DNA from 2 places in the Pseudomonas sp. M30-35 genome. Region 2 is predicted to be linked to the other one. Evidence: predicted binding sites of a transcription regulator. Region 2 holds the regulator's gene; the other holds the start of a gene.
What was found. The regulator sigma-54, encoded in region 2, starts transcription at its own class of promoters, with help from an activator protein. The targets are predictions, from matches to a motif close to ANTGGCATNNANNTTGCTNT.
Positions count from the first base shown of each region.

Region 1: nirB (nitrite reductase large subunit NirB) is a predicted target of sigma-54. The motif match lies at 3,497-3,516, and genes of this name have one in related genera.

Region 1 covers NZ_CP020892.1:2,825,835-2,833,888, forward strand. The annotation lists gene B9K09_RS12985 (HupE/UreJ family protein) at 1-296, shown strand, start outside; gene nirD (nitrite reductase small subunit NirD) at 358-729, opposite strand; gene nirB (nitrite reductase large subunit NirB) at 729-3,290, opposite strand; gene B9K09_RS13000 (bifunctional protein-serine/threonine kinase/phosphatase) at 3,662-5,389, opposite strand; gene B9K09_RS13005 (formate/nitrite transporter family protein) at 5,440-6,252, opposite strand; gene B9K09_RS13010 (cytochrome c) at 6,719-7,945, opposite strand; gene B9K09_RS13015 ((2Fe-2S)-binding protein) at 7,948-8,054, opposite strand, start outside.
Region 2 covers NZ_CP020892.1:3,875,835-3,883,888, reverse strand. The annotation lists gene pmbA (metalloprotease PmbA) at 1-421, shown strand, start outside; gene B9K09_RS17975 (HPr family phosphocarrier protein) at 513-785, opposite strand; gene rapZ (RNase adapter RapZ) at 798-1,655, opposite strand; gene ptsN (PTS IIA-like nitrogen regulatory protein PtsN) at 1,672-2,136, opposite strand; gene hpf (ribosome hibernation-promoting factor, HPF/YfiA family) at 2,152-2,460, opposite strand; gene B9K09_RS17955 (RNA polymerase factor sigma-54) at 2,649-4,163, opposite strand; gene lptB (LPS export ABC transporter ATP-binding protein) at 4,298-5,023, opposite strand; gene lptA (lipopolysaccharide transport periplasmic protein LptA) at 5,027-5,563, opposite strand; gene lptC (LPS export ABC transporter periplasmic protein LptC) at 5,550-6,116, opposite strand; gene B9K09_RS17935 (HAD family hydrolase) at 6,128-6,652, opposite strand; gene B9K09_RS17930 (KpsF/GutQ family sugar-phosphate isomerase) at 6,652-7,626, opposite strand; gene B9K09_RS17925 (ATP-binding cassette domain-containing protein) at 7,875-8,054, shown strand, end outside.

The DNA of each region.
Region 1 (8,054 bases), 1.0 Mb from region 2:
CGGTAATACTGCTCGGACTTGCAATCGCGCTAGAGAAAACCTTTGCCGTGGCCATTGCCGCGATTGGCGTCGGTATTTTCGGTATATTCCATGGCTACGCCCACGGCTACGAAATGCCGGTAATGGACAACAAGCTGGCCTATTCAGCCGGATTCCTGAGTACCACAGCCGCCCTCCACGTGGTCGGCGCTGTTGGCGCATTTCTGGTGCTCAAACTGCCCCGCGGCCGCGTCATTCTCTGCACATTGGGCGCTATTTGTGCCCTTTGCGGTGTCTACTTGGCGACTCAGCTCTGACCGTATCCAAAACTGCTTATCCCTTGGGCGATGCATAACGCGCATTGCCCAAGGGGATTATTCAGCCCAGCGCAATCTCTACAACTTCACCAGAAAAACGCACAGGCCATGTGTGCAGGCATTGTTCCGGGTACTCCAGACAGGTGCCATCTTCGAGGCGGAAGTGCTGCTTATAAAGCGGAGCGGCGATGACTAAATCGCCTGCTAGACTTCCAATGATACCGCGTCCGATCACGTTAGCGCCTGACTTCGGATCGCGATTATCAAGCGCATACAGCTGCTTAGCATGCACCTCACTCGGCACGTAAAACAGCGCAACTTGTGCGCCATCGGCCCATGCGACCACTCCTGAATTTGCGACCAAGTCTTGCCGGCTGCACAACGATTGCCAGTTAAGGTTTTGCTGCTGCTCGATTGCGTCTGCGCGGCTCATTAAACCACCTCCTCAAATAGCGGGATCAGCGACAGCTCGGTATCGCGGACGGGGCGACGTTGCTGGCGTTCTTTGACGAAATGAATATCCGGGTCGCCGCGCTTATCGTTGACAAAGGTACGGAAGCGCTTGAGCTTCTCCGGGTCATTAAGGGCATTGGCCCATTCGCATTCGTAGCGATCAACCACGAGCTGCATCTGCGACTCCAGCTCCGCTGCAAGGCCAAGACTGTCGTCAATGATCACGGCCTTGAGGTAATCCAGGCCACCTTCCAATGATTCACGCCACACCGAGGTGCGCTGGAGGCGGTCGGCAGTTCGCACATAAAACATTAGAAAGCGGTCGATATAACGGATCAGAGTGACATCATCCAGATCAGTCGCGAACAGTTCGGCATGGCGCGGACGCATCCCGCCGTTACCACTGACGTAGAGGTTCCAACCGTTTTCCGTCGCGATTATGCCGACGTCTTTGCTTTGCGCTTCAGCGCACTCCCGAGTGCAACCGGAAACGGCAAATTTGATCTTGTGCGGGGAGCGTAGCCCCTTGTAACGGTCCTCCAGAGTCAGCGCCATGCCAACGCTGTCTTGCACACCGTAACGACACCAGTTGCTGCCTACGCAGGACTTCACCGTGCGCAGTGATTTGCCGTAGGCGTGGCCCGTCTCAAAGCCTGCCGCAATCAACTCGCTCCAGATATCCGGCAGTTCGTGAAGCTGCGCGCCGAACAAATCGATGCGCTGGCCGCCGGTGATTTTGGTGTACAGGTCGTATTTTTTCGCCACCGCGCCAATCGCGATCAAGCCATCCGGCGTCACCTCACCGCCGGGAATGCGCGGCACCACCGAGTAAGTACCGTTCTTTTGCATGTTGGCCATAAAGGTGTCATTGGTGTCTTGTAATGGCACCAGCAACGGATCAGTGATCGAACGATTCCAACAGGATGCGAGCACCGAACCCACCGCGGGCTTGCAGATGTCGCAGCCGAGGTGACCTCTACCGTGCTTGGCCAGTAACGCCTCGAAACTCTCGATGCCTTCAACGCGCACAATCGCGTACAGCTCTTGGCGGGTATAGGCAAAGTGTTCGCACAAGCTCTTGTCGACAACCACGCCACGGGCGGTCAGTTCGTGTTCGAAAACCTGTTTGAGTAAAGCCGCACACCCGCCACAACCTGTTGCAGCTTTGGTGCAGCTCTTGAGGCCGGCGAGATCACCACAACCGCCGTCAAGCGCAGCGCATATGGCGCCTTTGCTGACGTTGTGGCATGAGCAAATGGTTGCGCTATCCGGTAGCGCATCAGCGCCCAACGCAGGCGCACCCTCGCCTTGCGGCAAGATCAGAGACGATGGATCGGCTGGAAGCTTGATGCCGTTTTGCACGTACTGCAACAGCGTGTCGTAATAACTATTGTCGCCCACCAACACAGCGCCGAGGGCATGTTTGCCATCGGCTGAAACCACTAGACGACGGTAACTGGCAGTGGCCTCGTCGATAAAACGGTAACTGCGCGAACCCGCAGTTGCACCCTGTGCATCACCGATTGAGCCGACATCGACGCCAAGCAATTTAAGCTTGGTCGACATGTCTGCGCCCATAAACGGATCGCTCTGCTCGCCACATAATTGCGCGGCAACCGCGCGGGCCATTTGATAGCCGGGCGCAACCAGACCGAAGACACCACCATTCCACGCCGCGCATTCACCGATGGCAAAAATATGCGGGTCATTGGTTCGGCATTGGTTGTCGATCGCCACGCCACCACGAGGCCCAAGCTCCAGCGTGGATTGCTTGGCAAGTGCATCCTGCGGGCGTATACCGGCAGAAAATACAATTAGATCGGCTTCAAGAAACTCATCACCGACAAAATTCATGCGATAGCGATACTCATCACCCGCACTGATTGATTGCGTCGCACGGGACAAATGCACACTTACGCCTAGCGCCTCTATTTGTGCCTTGAGTGCCAAACCTCCGTGATCATCCAGCTGTACAGGCATCAGGCGTGGTGCGAACTCAACCACATGCGCCTCCAACCCTAGCGATTTGAGTGCATTGGCCGCCTCTAAACCAAGCAGTCCACCGCCGACGACTACACCGCGACGCGCGTTCTTGGCCGCAGCCTGAATAGTGTCCAAATCTTCGAGTGTGCGGTAGACCAAACGCGAATTGCCTTCAGCACCCTCAATAGGCGGAACGAATGGATACGAGCCTGTCGCAAGCACCAACTTGTCAAACGGAAAACAGCCGTCAGCCGTAATCACCTCACGGCGTTCGCGGTCAATCTCCAGCACCGGCACGCCCAAGTGCAGTGTTACACCCGGCTGCTGATAGAGCTCGGCGCTACTCAAGGCCAGAGACTCGGCATCACGACCGGTAAAATACTCGGAAAGGTGCACCCGATCGTATGCGCGCATCGGTTCTTCACTGAAAACATGCACGCTGTACTGGGCTAATGCACCGCGCTCAATCAGTTGCTCGACACAATGATGACCCACCATGCCATTGCCAATCACGATCAGGGTTTGCAGATTATTCAAGGTTGCGACAGTGGAGTTCATAGAGCACCCATCCAAGCCAATCACGTTTTTGAAGCAAAAAAAAACGCCTGAAACCCTTAGGTTCCAGGCGCCTTTGCCTGTTCATTGACGCTAAATCCCTGGCTGCAATGCCTGATTCAGCGTTTGTTGCCCATGATCTTTACAGATAACTCGATCGCCATTGATCGCCTGGGCGGCCCCCGATAAACGAGAGCATTAACCTAGTAAAAGCAAGGGTTATGCCATATCCCCGAAATCCCGACTTCACAAGCTTAGAGCCGCTTTACCTGCCTACCTAACTCAGCAAATAGGCGGTGAATAGAACCCCGATGGTGCAGTTGTCACTGCAAACGCACCAGACTAATGCCAAATTGCAGCGTTTGATCCCCAGCTCAGTACCCCCTGCTCAACAGCCAGATCACCAACCCCAGCAGAGTCGTCGAGAGTGCTTTCCAAAACAGCAACGGGTTACGCTCCAGCAACGGCGGACGGTGTTTATTGAGAATGTTTTGACTGGGCTGGCGCAGCTCGAAAATAAACTCTGAAAGTGCCGGGTAGCGCTTTAATGGATCAGGTTGCAGCGCTTTGCGTAAGACATCATCCAACCAAGCAGGAAGCTCGCGATCGTTATCACGCAACGACTGATAAACCAGACGATTTTGCGCTGCACGGCTTTTGCACTTCGCCACCTCGCAGCCATAAGGCAAGCGACCACTCAACATTTGATAGACAATAACCGCCAATGAGAACTGGTCTGAGCGCGGTGACCCACTCTCGCCAAGAAAGTATTCCGGCGCGGTATATTGCGCGGTACCGAGTAATTGATTGCACGCAAGTGGCGAGGTCATTTCCATCAGCCCGGCGACCTGCGCCGAGCCAAAGTCGATCAATTTCAGCACCCCGCTGGCGTCGATCATAATGTTGTCGGGGCGTAAATCCTGGTGGAGCATTTCCAGGCGATGAAAAGCCTGCAAACCTTTGCCGATTTGTTCAGCCATGCCACGCACCTTTTCCAACTCAGGCTGTGGATGGTCGAGCAACCACTGACGCAGCGTTTGCCCTTCAACAAATTCACTGACGCTATACAAATAGCTGCGCTTGCGCGTCTGCGCGGGTGCTTTAAGTACATGGGCGCTGTTAATACGTCGCGCCACCCACTCTTCAGTCATCAGGCGCTCTAAATGGGCCAAATCGTGCTGCAAATCCACCGAAGGCGCTTTTAGTACCACCTCGGTGTCAGCGCCAATATCGTGCGCCAGGTAAATATGGCTGCGACTGCTTGCGTAGAGTTCACGAATGATTCGATAGCCATCAAACTCCATTCGCGCCTCCAGCACTGGCGCAAAAGGTAACTCAGTCAACTGCTGCTGCAACTCGCTGGCGTCCTGCTGCGCAACACTGTCGACCCGTACAATCTGCACCGTCAGGTTGTCATCACTGCCCTGCGCGTACGCCTGCTCGACAATCGCTCGCGCGGCGCCATTCAAATCGCTTTCCTGTGCCTCAATCAATTCAACCATGTGCGCCGGACTGACAAATTCGTAGACGCCATCGGTGGCAAATACAAAACGATCGCCAACCTCAACCTGAAACGTGCGGTAGTCGAGTTCAAGATGACTATCGATGCCCATTGCCCGGCTCAAATAGCTCTTGTCCTGCGAAACCCAAAGACGGTGATCTTCAGTCAACTGCTCCAGGCTGGCATCGCGCAAGCGGTATATACGCGTGTCGCCTGCATGGAAGATGTGCGCGGTAGTTGATTTGATCACCATGGCGCTGAGCGTGCATACATAGCCACGATCGAGGTCGTAGCGGTACTGGCTTTGCCGCGTTTGCGCGTACAGCCAGGAGTTGGTCGCCATCAATACCCGTTGCGCCGACTTTTTTACCGACCAGGCATCGGAGGTACAAAAATAATCCCCGAGAAAACTGGCCACAGCAGACTCACTGGCGATATGGCTGACAGCACTGCTACTAATACCGTCAGCCAAGGCAATGGCAATACCTTTGGCGGTGAGCTGCGGCTCTTGCGGAATGTAGATACCGTGGAAATCCTGATTGGCAGCCTTACGCCCTTTGTCGGAGTGCTGCCCTACGGAAATCTTGAGCTGGGTTGCCATGCTGCTCCCAATACGATCCGGCGGCAGAGCGACGGACCGTGATTGCACAATTAGCTGAAACTGCGTTTGGGAGCAGTCTTCATGTGGGTGGTGTAAAGCGTCAGACCGGTGAAAGCCAAGCCGCCAACCAGATTACCCAGCGCGGTCGGGATTTCGTTCCAAAGCATATAGTCCATCACCGAAAAATTGCCGCCCAGAATCATCGCCGACGGGAACAGAAACATGTTCACCACCGAGTGCTCAAAACCCATGTAGAAAAACAACATGATTGGCATCCACATGGCTATGGTTTTACCACTGACCGTGGTCGAGATCATCGCCCCAACAACACCCATCGAGACCATCCAGTTGCACAGCATGCCGCGCAGGAAAATGGTCAACCAACCCGCCAGACCGTACTCGGCATAACCCAGCGTGCGGTCCTCGCCGATGTGCGAGATCTTTTCGCCGATAATCCCTGGGCTGGTAGAAAACCCGTAGGTGAAGACGAACGCCATCATGAACGCTACGGCTAGCGCGCCAGCAAAGTTGCCGGTAAATACCAGCCCCCAATTGCGCAGCACACCGTTTACGGTCACGCCCGGTCGCCGGTCAAGCAGCGCCAATGGTGTGAGCACGAAGACCCCCGTGAGCAAGTCAAAGCCCATCAGGTAAAGCATCACGAAACCAACGGGAAAGAGCATGGCGCCAACCAATGGCATGCCCGTTTGCACGGTGATGGTGATGGCAAAAACAGCCGCTAAAGCCAAGATCGCACCGGCCATGAAAGCGCGAATAAGCGTGTCGCGGGTGGACATGAAAACCTTCGATTCGCCGGCATCCACCATTTTGCTGACAAACTCAGCAGGCGCTAGATAGGACATATTATTTCCCTGAATGTGAGTTTTTAAAACGCAAAAAAAAGACGCCTAGAGCTTTTCAGCTCCAGGCGCCTTTGCCTGTTAATTTGTGGGGCTCAACCGCCCTATTTTGCGCAACAGGCAGTGGCGATTAACGCCGTCAGATCGCCATTGATCATTGGGCCGCCACCCGCGCAGTCGCGGTTGTGTTACCAAACTAACTATCAACAGAGCAAGTTACGCGCCAAACCTGCTCAGCCAGTTCCGAGGCTGCGGCGCAGAGGCTTTGCGCAAGGTTTAACCCGCGCCAGCAGCCCGTACAAGCCAAGCAAGTGGAACCAAAACGGAGCACGCGCCAATCCAAACGCCCCATTCTGTGACGGTGCAACTCAAACTCAAGCTCAAGCAACAGGCCCTGAACAACAAAACCCGCGGCCACCTTGGGAGGCGACGGCGGGTTTAGTGTTTAGTTAAGCGTTAATCAGTGGGTCTAATGCTTGATCTGCGGCGCTTCATCCTGCAGTTTTTGCACAGCACTGAGCGTTAGCTCTCCAGTTTTACCGCCCCAGCTCTGGCGAAGGTAATTAAGCAGATCCGTCAGTTGCTGCTGAGTCAGTTTGCCTGCGAAACCCGGCATAGGCTGCATACGCTCGAAGCCTGTGAATTGCTGCTCACCGATGCCATCCTCAATCACCCGCAGCAAGTTGCGCGGGTCCTCCAGGCGCAAGGTGGTATTGCCGCGCATGGCGACCGCAATGTGTGGCTTGCCCTCGCCTCCCGCAGCGTGACAACCGGCGCACACGTTCAGGTACTCCTGACGACCGTTCTGTGCACTTGGGCTGAGCTTATCGAACGGGACTTCCGTTAGCACTTTAGCCTCTGGCGGTTGATCGCCGAGCAGGAATGTCGCCATCGCCGCCAGGTCATCATCACTCAAGTGCTGCGTACTATTGTGAAACACCGGGTACATCTCGTTGAACATAGTGCCCTGAGCGCTCATGCCATGCTTAAGAAAAGAACTCAGGTCTTGATGATTCCAACCGCGAGCGGCCAGATCATCGCTCAGCAGGCTCGGTGCCAGATAACCGTTGAGCACACCGCCAGTCATTCGCTTATCCAGCTGCATGGCCCCCGTCACACCGCGGGGGGTGTGACATTCGCCGCAATGGCCGAGCACATCGATCATGTACTGGCCACGCTTCCATGCCGCACTTTTGCCTTGTGCCGATTGCAGCTGCAAATCTTCTGCGTAGAGCATGTTCCAGCCGATCAAACCGAGGCGCACGTTAAACGGAAAACTCAGGCTGGTTTCCGGTGCAGCCCGTTCAATCGGCTCGACGGTCTTCAGGTAGGCGTGAATAGCATCCGAGTCTTCGCGTGGCATCAGGTGATACGAGGTATACGGCATCGCCGGATACAAGTTGGCACCATCGCGACGTTTACCTTCGACGAGCGCGGCAAAAAACTCGTCATCGTTATACAGCCCAATGCCGTGCTCTTTGCTTGGGGTGATATTGGTGCCGTAGATCGTGCCGAATGGTGAAACGATTGGCAGTCCACCCGCATAGGGCGCGCCACCTGGTTTTGTATGGCAGGCCATGCAGTCAGCTGCACGGGCAAGGTAGGCGCCGCGCTCAACCTGGCCATCGGCGTGTGCCTGTAGCATCGGCACAACCAAGCCAGCCGCCAGGGTCATACAGGAGAGTAGATACTTCATGCTCAACCCTCCTTAACCAGACCGAGATCAGTCAACACATTACGCGTGGCGCTAAAGTAGCGAACGTAGCCGGTGCAACGGCAAATATGATGACCGAGGCTGTCTTCAA
Region 2 (8,054 bases):
GGCAACCTACGCCAAATCCTTTGTTGAAAACGGCGAGTTGCTGTCTTATGTGCTGGGTACTTATTCCGGGCGAAAATTAGGCATGCCAAGCACCGCTAACGCGGGCGGCGTACATAATCTGTTTGTTACCCATGGCGCTGAAGATCAGCAAGCACTGATCAAGCGCATGGGGCGTGGCCTGCTGGTGACTGAGCTAATGGGGCACGGCCTGAACATGGTGACCGGTGATTACTCTCGCGGCGCTGGCGGTTACTGGATCGAAAACGGCGAGATCCAATTTCCGGTTCAGGAAGTCACCATTGCTGGCAATATGCGCGATATGTTCAAGCAGATTGTTGCTGTTGGTAATGATCTGGAGCTGCGCAGCAGTATTCGTACCGGCTCTGTCTTGATTGAGCGTATGACTGTTGCAGGTAGCTGATAACCAATAGCTAAGCACTAAAAAGGGAGCTTAATTGCTCCCTTTTTTCATCTTGCGAGCCTTTTGATAGCTCAAGTATTGGCTCAGAGCGCTACTCGCCCTCATCAAAGAAGTTGTTGATCAGTTCGATGATTGCTTCCAGCGCTTGCTCGTCTTGTTCACCTTCAGTTAACAGGTGAACTGTGGAGCCTTTGCCGGCTGCGAGCATCATGACCGACATGATGCTTTTACCGTCAACCAGACTTTGCGGGGTGCGGCCGACTTTAATGCTGCAAGGGTAGCGTGTGGCAACGCCGACAAATTTAGCCGCTGCCCGCGCATGCAAGCCTAGCTTGTTGATAATGGTTACTTCACAGGCGGGCATCGCGGCGATTCCTTAATTGAGGTCGCGGTGGCGAGTCTGGACGTTTTTGAACTGAGCTTTGAGGGCTTTGCCCAACCGGTTGGCGATATACACCGAGCGATGATGACCGCCTGTGCAGCCAATAGCGACAGTGACATAGGCACGATTGCTGGCAGCGAAGCGTGGCAGCCATTTGCTCAGGTAAGCATGGATGTCTTGATACATCTCCTGAACATCCGCCTGGTTGTCTAAATAGTCAGAGACGGGTTGTTCCAGGCCAGAAAAGTTGCGCAACTCGGGACGCCAGTATGGGTTGGGCAGGCAACGCACATCAAACACCACGTCCGCATCTACTGGCATGCCGCGTTTGAAGCCAAACGACTCAACCAGAAATGCAGTGCCTGGGTCTGGCTTGTTGAGCAAGCGCAGGGCGAGGGTATCGCGTAGCTGGTAGAGATTGAGGTGAGTGGTGTCGATCTTCAAGTCGGCCAGGTCGATGATAGGCTCCAGTAGTAGAGCTTCATCGGTAATGGCTTCTGCCAACGAGCGGTTGTCGTTGGTCAGCGGATGGCGCCGACGTGTTTCGGAGAAGCGTTTGAGCAGGGTTTCTTCGTTTGCATCCAGATACAGCAGGTCGCATTGAACATTGCGCGCCCGCACTTGCTCAAGCAGCTCTGGAAACATGTTCAAGTCGCTTGGCAAGTTGCGTGCGTCAATGGACACAGCAACATTTGGGCGAACTGAATCTTCCTGCTGAAATGCTCGCTCAGCTAGCTGTGGCAACAAGCTGGCTGGCAAGTTATCGATGCAGTAAAAGCCGTTGTCTTCAAGTACATCAAGCGCCGTACTTTTACCTGATCCAGAACGACCGCTGACAATAATCAAGCGCATGTAGATTCTCTGCCATTTAGCTGTTGTTCTGTATGTCGACAACAACCTGATACAGGGCGTCATTGCTTTGCGCTTGGCGCAGACGTTCGCGGACATCGCTGCGATCAAGCATGCTAGCGATTTGGCGAAGTAGCTCCAAGTGCTCGTCCGTTGCTGCTTCAGGAACCAGCAGTACGAATAGCAAATCTACCGGTGCGCCATCGATCGCGTCGAAATCTACAGGTGATTCTAGTCTGAGCAAGGCACTGATTGGCGCGTTGCAAGCAGGCAGGCGGCAGTGCGGAATGGCAATGCCATTGCCAAAACCGGTGGACCCGAGTTTCTCGCGGGCAATCAGGCTCTCGAAGATGTCTTGTCCATCGAGGTCGGGCAGTTCGCGCGCAACCAAGTTGGCAATCTGTTCGAGAACACGTTTTTTACTGCCACCCGGCACGTTCATCAAGGAACGGCCGGGGGTCAGGATATTTTCAAGTCGGATCATAGGAGTTGGGCGATATCAACGGGCCATTGCGCCCTGTTGACGGTCGAGCTGCTTTTCCTTGTGCTTGATAAGTTGTCTGTCGAGTTTGTCGGTCAGTAAATCGATTGCTGCATACATATCATCATGCTCGGCATTAGCAACTATTTCGCCGCCTGCAATGTGTAAGGTGGCTTCGATTTTCTGCTTGAGCTTCTCGACCTCCATAATGACTTGCACATTAGTAATCTTGTCGAAGTGGCGTTCTAGTCGACTGAGTTTTTCGTCGATGTAGTCACGCAGGGCGTCGGTCACATCTAGCTGGTGTCCACTGATGTTGACTTGCATACCGCATTCTCCTTGTTGCCGTGTGTAAGAGACAGGCTGTTTTGCCTGCCGCCGGAACACTTTGGCGCGGAAAAAACTCAGTCATCGAGTCTGGCATTTCACGCTCTGAATATTTGCAGTATGGCTGCATTTATCCAAGAGGGCGTCAGTTCGATATTGCTTGAGACAATTTTCCTGTTCATCAACTGCTACATCAATCGCTTGCGTTCACTTGAAGGCGCGATACCGAGGGACTCACGGTATTTAGCAACGGTGCGGCGAGCTACTTGAATGCCTTGTGCCTCCAGTAAACCAGCGATCTTGCTGTCACTCAATGGCTTTTTTGCATTTTCCGCTGCAACCAGTTTTTTGATAATCGCGCGGATCGCTGTAGATGAGCATTCTCCGCCTTCGGAGGTGCTTACATGGCTGGAGAAGAAATATTTCAACTCGTAAATGCCACGCGGAGTGTGCATAAATTTTTGCGTGGTAACGCGCGAGATTGTCGACTCGTGCATGCCCACCGCTTCGGCGATGTCGTGCAGCACCAGAGGCTTCATGGCCTCGTCACCATAGTCGAAGAAGCCGCGCTGGTGCTCAACAATCTGGGTCGCGACTTTCATCAGTGTTTCGTTGCGGCTCTGCAGGCTTTTTATAAACCAGCGGGCTTCCTGTAGTTGATTGCGCATAAAGGTGTTGTCAGCGCTGGAGTCGGCGCGGCGTACAAAGCCTGCGTACTGCGCATTCACCCGTAGTCGAGGCATGGCTTCCTGATTGAGCTCTACCAGCCAGCGCTCGTTGTGTTTGCGCACAATGACATCAGGAACCACGTACTCAGGCTCACTCGATTCGATCTGCGAGCCGGGGCGAGGGTTGAGACTCTGGATTAGTTCGATAACTTGACGCAGGTCGTCTTCTTTGAGCTTCATGCGGCGCATGAGCTGGCTGTAGTCACGACTGCCAAGCAGGTCAAGGTAATCATTGGCGAGGCGCTGGGCTTCGGTTAGCCAGGGCGTCTTGGCGGGCAGTTGGCGCAGTTGTAATGTCAGGCACTCGCGTAGATCGCGTGCGGCAATACCTGAAGGCTCGAACTGTTGAATGCGGTGCAGGACGGCTTCAATTTCGTCCAGCTCGATATCCAGTTCAGGGTCAAAGGCTTCAAGAATCTCTTCGAGGGTTTCTTCGAGGTAGCCTTGAACGTTGATACAGTCGATCAGGGTGACCGCGATCAAGCGATCCTTATCCGACATCGGCGACAGGTTGAGCTGCCAGAGCATATGGCTCTGTAGGCTTTCACCGGTGGAGGTGCGTGTGGTGAAGTCCCACTCGTCATCGTCGCTACTGCTCGGCAGGCTGCTGGCGCTGGTCTGGTAGATATCTTCCCAGGCGGTATCAACGGGCAATTCGTTGGGAATGCGTTCATTCCACTCGCCATCTTCCAGGTTGTCCACGGTTTGTGGGGCGTCTTGGAAGCTGGTTTCCTGGTAGGTGTCTTGTTGCGGGGGCTGCTCAACCGTAGCGGTTTCGGCTCCGTCGGCCATAGGGTCCGAGTTATCGAAATCTTCGCCTTCTTCTTGGCGTTCGAGCATTGGGTTCGACTCCAGTGCCTCCTGGATTTCTTGTTGAAGATCCAAGGTCGACAGTTGGAGCAAACGAATGGCTTGTTGCAGCTGAGGAGTCATCGTCAGCTGCTGGCCCATCTTCAGGACTAGCGATGGTTTCATTGCAGACCTTATTTACCTGCGTCTCTGCGCAATCTACTACAGGGCACCTGGGGCGCCTCAAGGAAGCAAATTATATGCCTGAACTGCAGTGCTTTGCCTAGATATTGAGGCTTATCGGTTGATAAAAACCGCAGTTAAAGACGGAATTCATGACCCAAGTAGACTTCTTTAACTGTCTGGTTGGCGAGAATCGCCTCTGCGTCGCCTTCCGCAATGAGCTGGCCATCGCTGACGATATAAGCTGTTTCGCAGATATCAAGCGTTTCGCGCACGTTGTGGTCGGTGATCAGCACGCCGATGCCTTTGGCTTTTAAGTGGTGAATGATTTGCTTGATATCGCCAACAGAAATCGGGTCAACACCGGCAAATGGCTCATCGAGCAAGATGAATTTCGGTGCAGTTGCCAAGGCGCGGGCGATTTCAACGCGGCGCCGCTCGCCGCCGGAAAGACTCATGCCCAAGTTGTCACGAATGTGGTGAATATGGAACTCCTCAAGCAGGTTCTCCAATTCAGCTTCGCGGCCAGCACGGTTGAGCTCTTTGCGCGTCTCAAGGATTGCCATGATGTTGTCGGCAACGCTGAGCTTGCGAAAAATTGATGCCTCTTGCGGCAGGTAACCAATGCCTGCGCGCGCGCGGCCGTGCATTGGCTGGTGGCTGACGTCTAGGTTGTCAATCAGAATGCGTCCCTGGTCAGCCTGGACTAAGCCCACAATCATGTAGAAGCAGGTGGTTTTACCTGCACCGTTAGGGCCAAGCAGGCCGACGATTTGGCCGCTATCAATGCTCAGGCTAACGTCACGGACAACCTGGCGGCTTTTGTAGCTTTTCGCCAGGTGTTGGGCTTTCAATGTAGCCATTAATTACTGCCCTTGGGTGGGTTTGTTCTTCGGTTGAATCACCATGTCGATACGCGGGCGCGGCGTGGTCACTTTGCTACCATTGGCGCGGCCAGCATTAACGATTTGGCGCTGAGTATCATAGACAATCTTCTCGCCCTCGAAGGTATTACCCTCTTGGATGACCTTGGCTTGGTCAATCAACACGATGCGCTCGTTAGCGGCAAAGTATTGGATGGTCAGGCCGTAGGCTTTGACGATCTCTTTGTCGGCAGCAGGTTTCTGCTCATAGTATGCAGGGCGGCCGACGGAGGTAAATACGTCGATTTCGCCTTTGGCATTTTGCGTAATAGTGACGGTGTCGCCGGTGATTATCATGGTGCCTTGAGTGATAACGACATCGCCGCGATAAACTGCAACACCTTGCTTGTCGTCGAGCTCTGCACTGTCTGCTTGTACGCGGATCGGCTGATCGCGGTCAGTGGGCAAAGCCCAAGTGTGAGCGCTTCCTAGCGCTGCACCCAAGCAGAGCAGAAGGGGGAGGGTTTTAACGAACCTCATGCTGGCCTCTTACGTTGGACAGCAAGAGCATCCTGCCGTCATTTAAATACGCTTTCATTCCTTGCGCCGTGGTCACCCCATTGGCTGCGTCGATTCTAACGGCTTGCTGGGTCTGCGCATATTCCTTATCGGGAATTACGGTCAAGCGACTGGTTGTAAGCAGGGTTGGGCGACCTTTTGCATCGGTGCGCTTTACGCGGACCTTATCAATCAGTTCGACCTCTTTACCGCCAGGCGAAACTTCACCTTTTTCACTTTGCACATGCCACGGCAGCTCTGTTCCGCGGTATAGCAGCAGATCAGGTTGCGTCAGATAGGAGATATCTGATGTTTTGGCATGCTCAACTTTGTCGGCAGTCAGCTCGTAATGCAATGCGCCGTCTGGTTGATATTGTACGGTTTTAGAATTAACCACATAAAAATCAATTGTGTTTTGTGCCGTGCTCTTGGCCGGTTTGTCCGCAAAGCTGTCTGGGTTGATATTCCAATAGCCCGCGGCGGCGACTAGCAGCACGCCGAGCAAGAGGAGAAAGATGTTCAGTGGTTTACGCATAGTATGCAGTTCTACAGGTAGGCTGCTTGAGCCGCTTCAAGGGTGCCTTGGGCAAGCATGATTAGTTCGCAGAACTCACGAGCTGCGCCTTCGCCGCCTTTGGCTTGGGTTACTGCGAACGCGTGTTGACGCACAAAAGGGTCGGCGCTGGAGACGGCCATGCCCAAGCCTACTCGACGAATAACCGGCAGGTCTGGCAGGTCGTCACCTAGGTAGGCGACCTGCTCATAGTTTAGGCCGAGTTCGCCAAGGAGTTCGTCAAGTACAACAAGTTTGTCTTCGCGGCCTTGGTAAAGGTGTTGGATGCCAAGGTTTTGCGCGCGACGTTCAACCACCGGGCTATTGCGTCCGGTGATAATCGCGGTGCGCACGCCTGAGTTAATCAGCATTTTGATGCCGTGGCCGTCAAGCGTATTAAATGTTTTGAATTCGCCGCCATCGACCAGAAAGTACAGCTTGCCGTCAGTGAGTACACCATCAACGTCAAAAATTGCCAGTTTGATCGCGCCAGCGCGTTCCTTGAATTCTGGGGTCATTACATTACTCCGGCGCGCAAAAGGTCATGCATGTTTAGCGCGCCAATAGGGCGATCGCTGTCATCGACTACAACCAGTGCGCTGATTTTATGGTCTTCCATGATTTTTAATGCCTCGGCCGCCAGCATTTCAGCGCGGGCGGTTTTTCCATGAGCGGTCATGACTTGATCGATGGTTGCTACACGTAGATCAATTTCTCGGTCTAGAGTTCTGCGCAAGTCACCATCAGTAAAAACTCCGGCCAGTAAGCCTTGTTTATCAATTACAACCGTCATGCCCAGGCCTTTTTGGGTCATTACCAGTAATGCTTCGCGAAGCGAGGCGCCAGAGTTTACCGTAGGTAGGCCATCTCCGGTGTGCATGACGTTCTCTACTTTCAAGAGTAGCCGCCTGCCGAGTGCGCCGCCTGGATGTGAAAAGGCGAAATCTTCAGCAGTAAAACCGCGTGCTTCAAGTAGTGCAATAGCCAATGCATCGCCCAGGACCAACGATGCGGTGGTCGATGAGGTTGGTGCCAGGTTAAGCGGGCAGGCCTCTTTTGACACGCTGGCATCGAGATTAACTTCGGCCGCTTTTGCCAGCATCGAGTCAGGATTGCCGGTCATGCTGATCAGCTTGATGCCCAGGCGCTTGATCAGTGGCAGCAAGGTCACGATCTCTGCGGTCGAACCTGAATTGGACAGCGCAAGCACTACGTCATCGCGGGTGATCATGCCCATGTCGCCGTGGCTGGCTTCGGCTGGATGTACAAAAAAAGCTGTGGTGCCGGTACTGGCCAGGGTCGCCGCGATTTTATTGCCGACGTGACCGGACTTGCCCATGCCAACTACAACCACTCGACCTTTGCACGCAAGTATCAGATCGCAAGCGCGGATAAAATTGCTATCCAGTCGTGGCAGCAGCTCTGCAACGGCTTCCAGTTCAAGGCGAATGGTGCGCTCTGCTGATTTGATAAGATCGTTTGACTGGTTCATGTCGGTTGGCTAGGCCATGCTCTGTAAAAGCCAGCGATTATAGCTCGAATGCGCTGTCAGCTCATCTTAGAATTGCTTACGCTTTATGTGGTCGTTTAAGTAGGAGTGGTTTGCCTCCTTTGCTAATATTGGGTGCGTTTCTGGGGCAGTGGTATGCTACGCCGCTAATTCGGCTCTTAATGGTTGGCGCGGTGTCTTGGGTTAAAGACCCGGCGTCTATCAAGGGAGGCTGTTCGTAAGGAGTTTAGATGGGCGCCGAAAGTCATTACGCGGTTGAGCTTAAAAACGTCAGTTTTAAGCGCGGTGACCGAGATATTTTCAAGAATATCGATGTATGTATTCCGCGCGGCAAGGTGATTGGCATTATGGGGCCTTCCGGAAGCGGAAAAACCACCCTGTTAAGGCTGATCGCCGCTGAATTGAAGCCT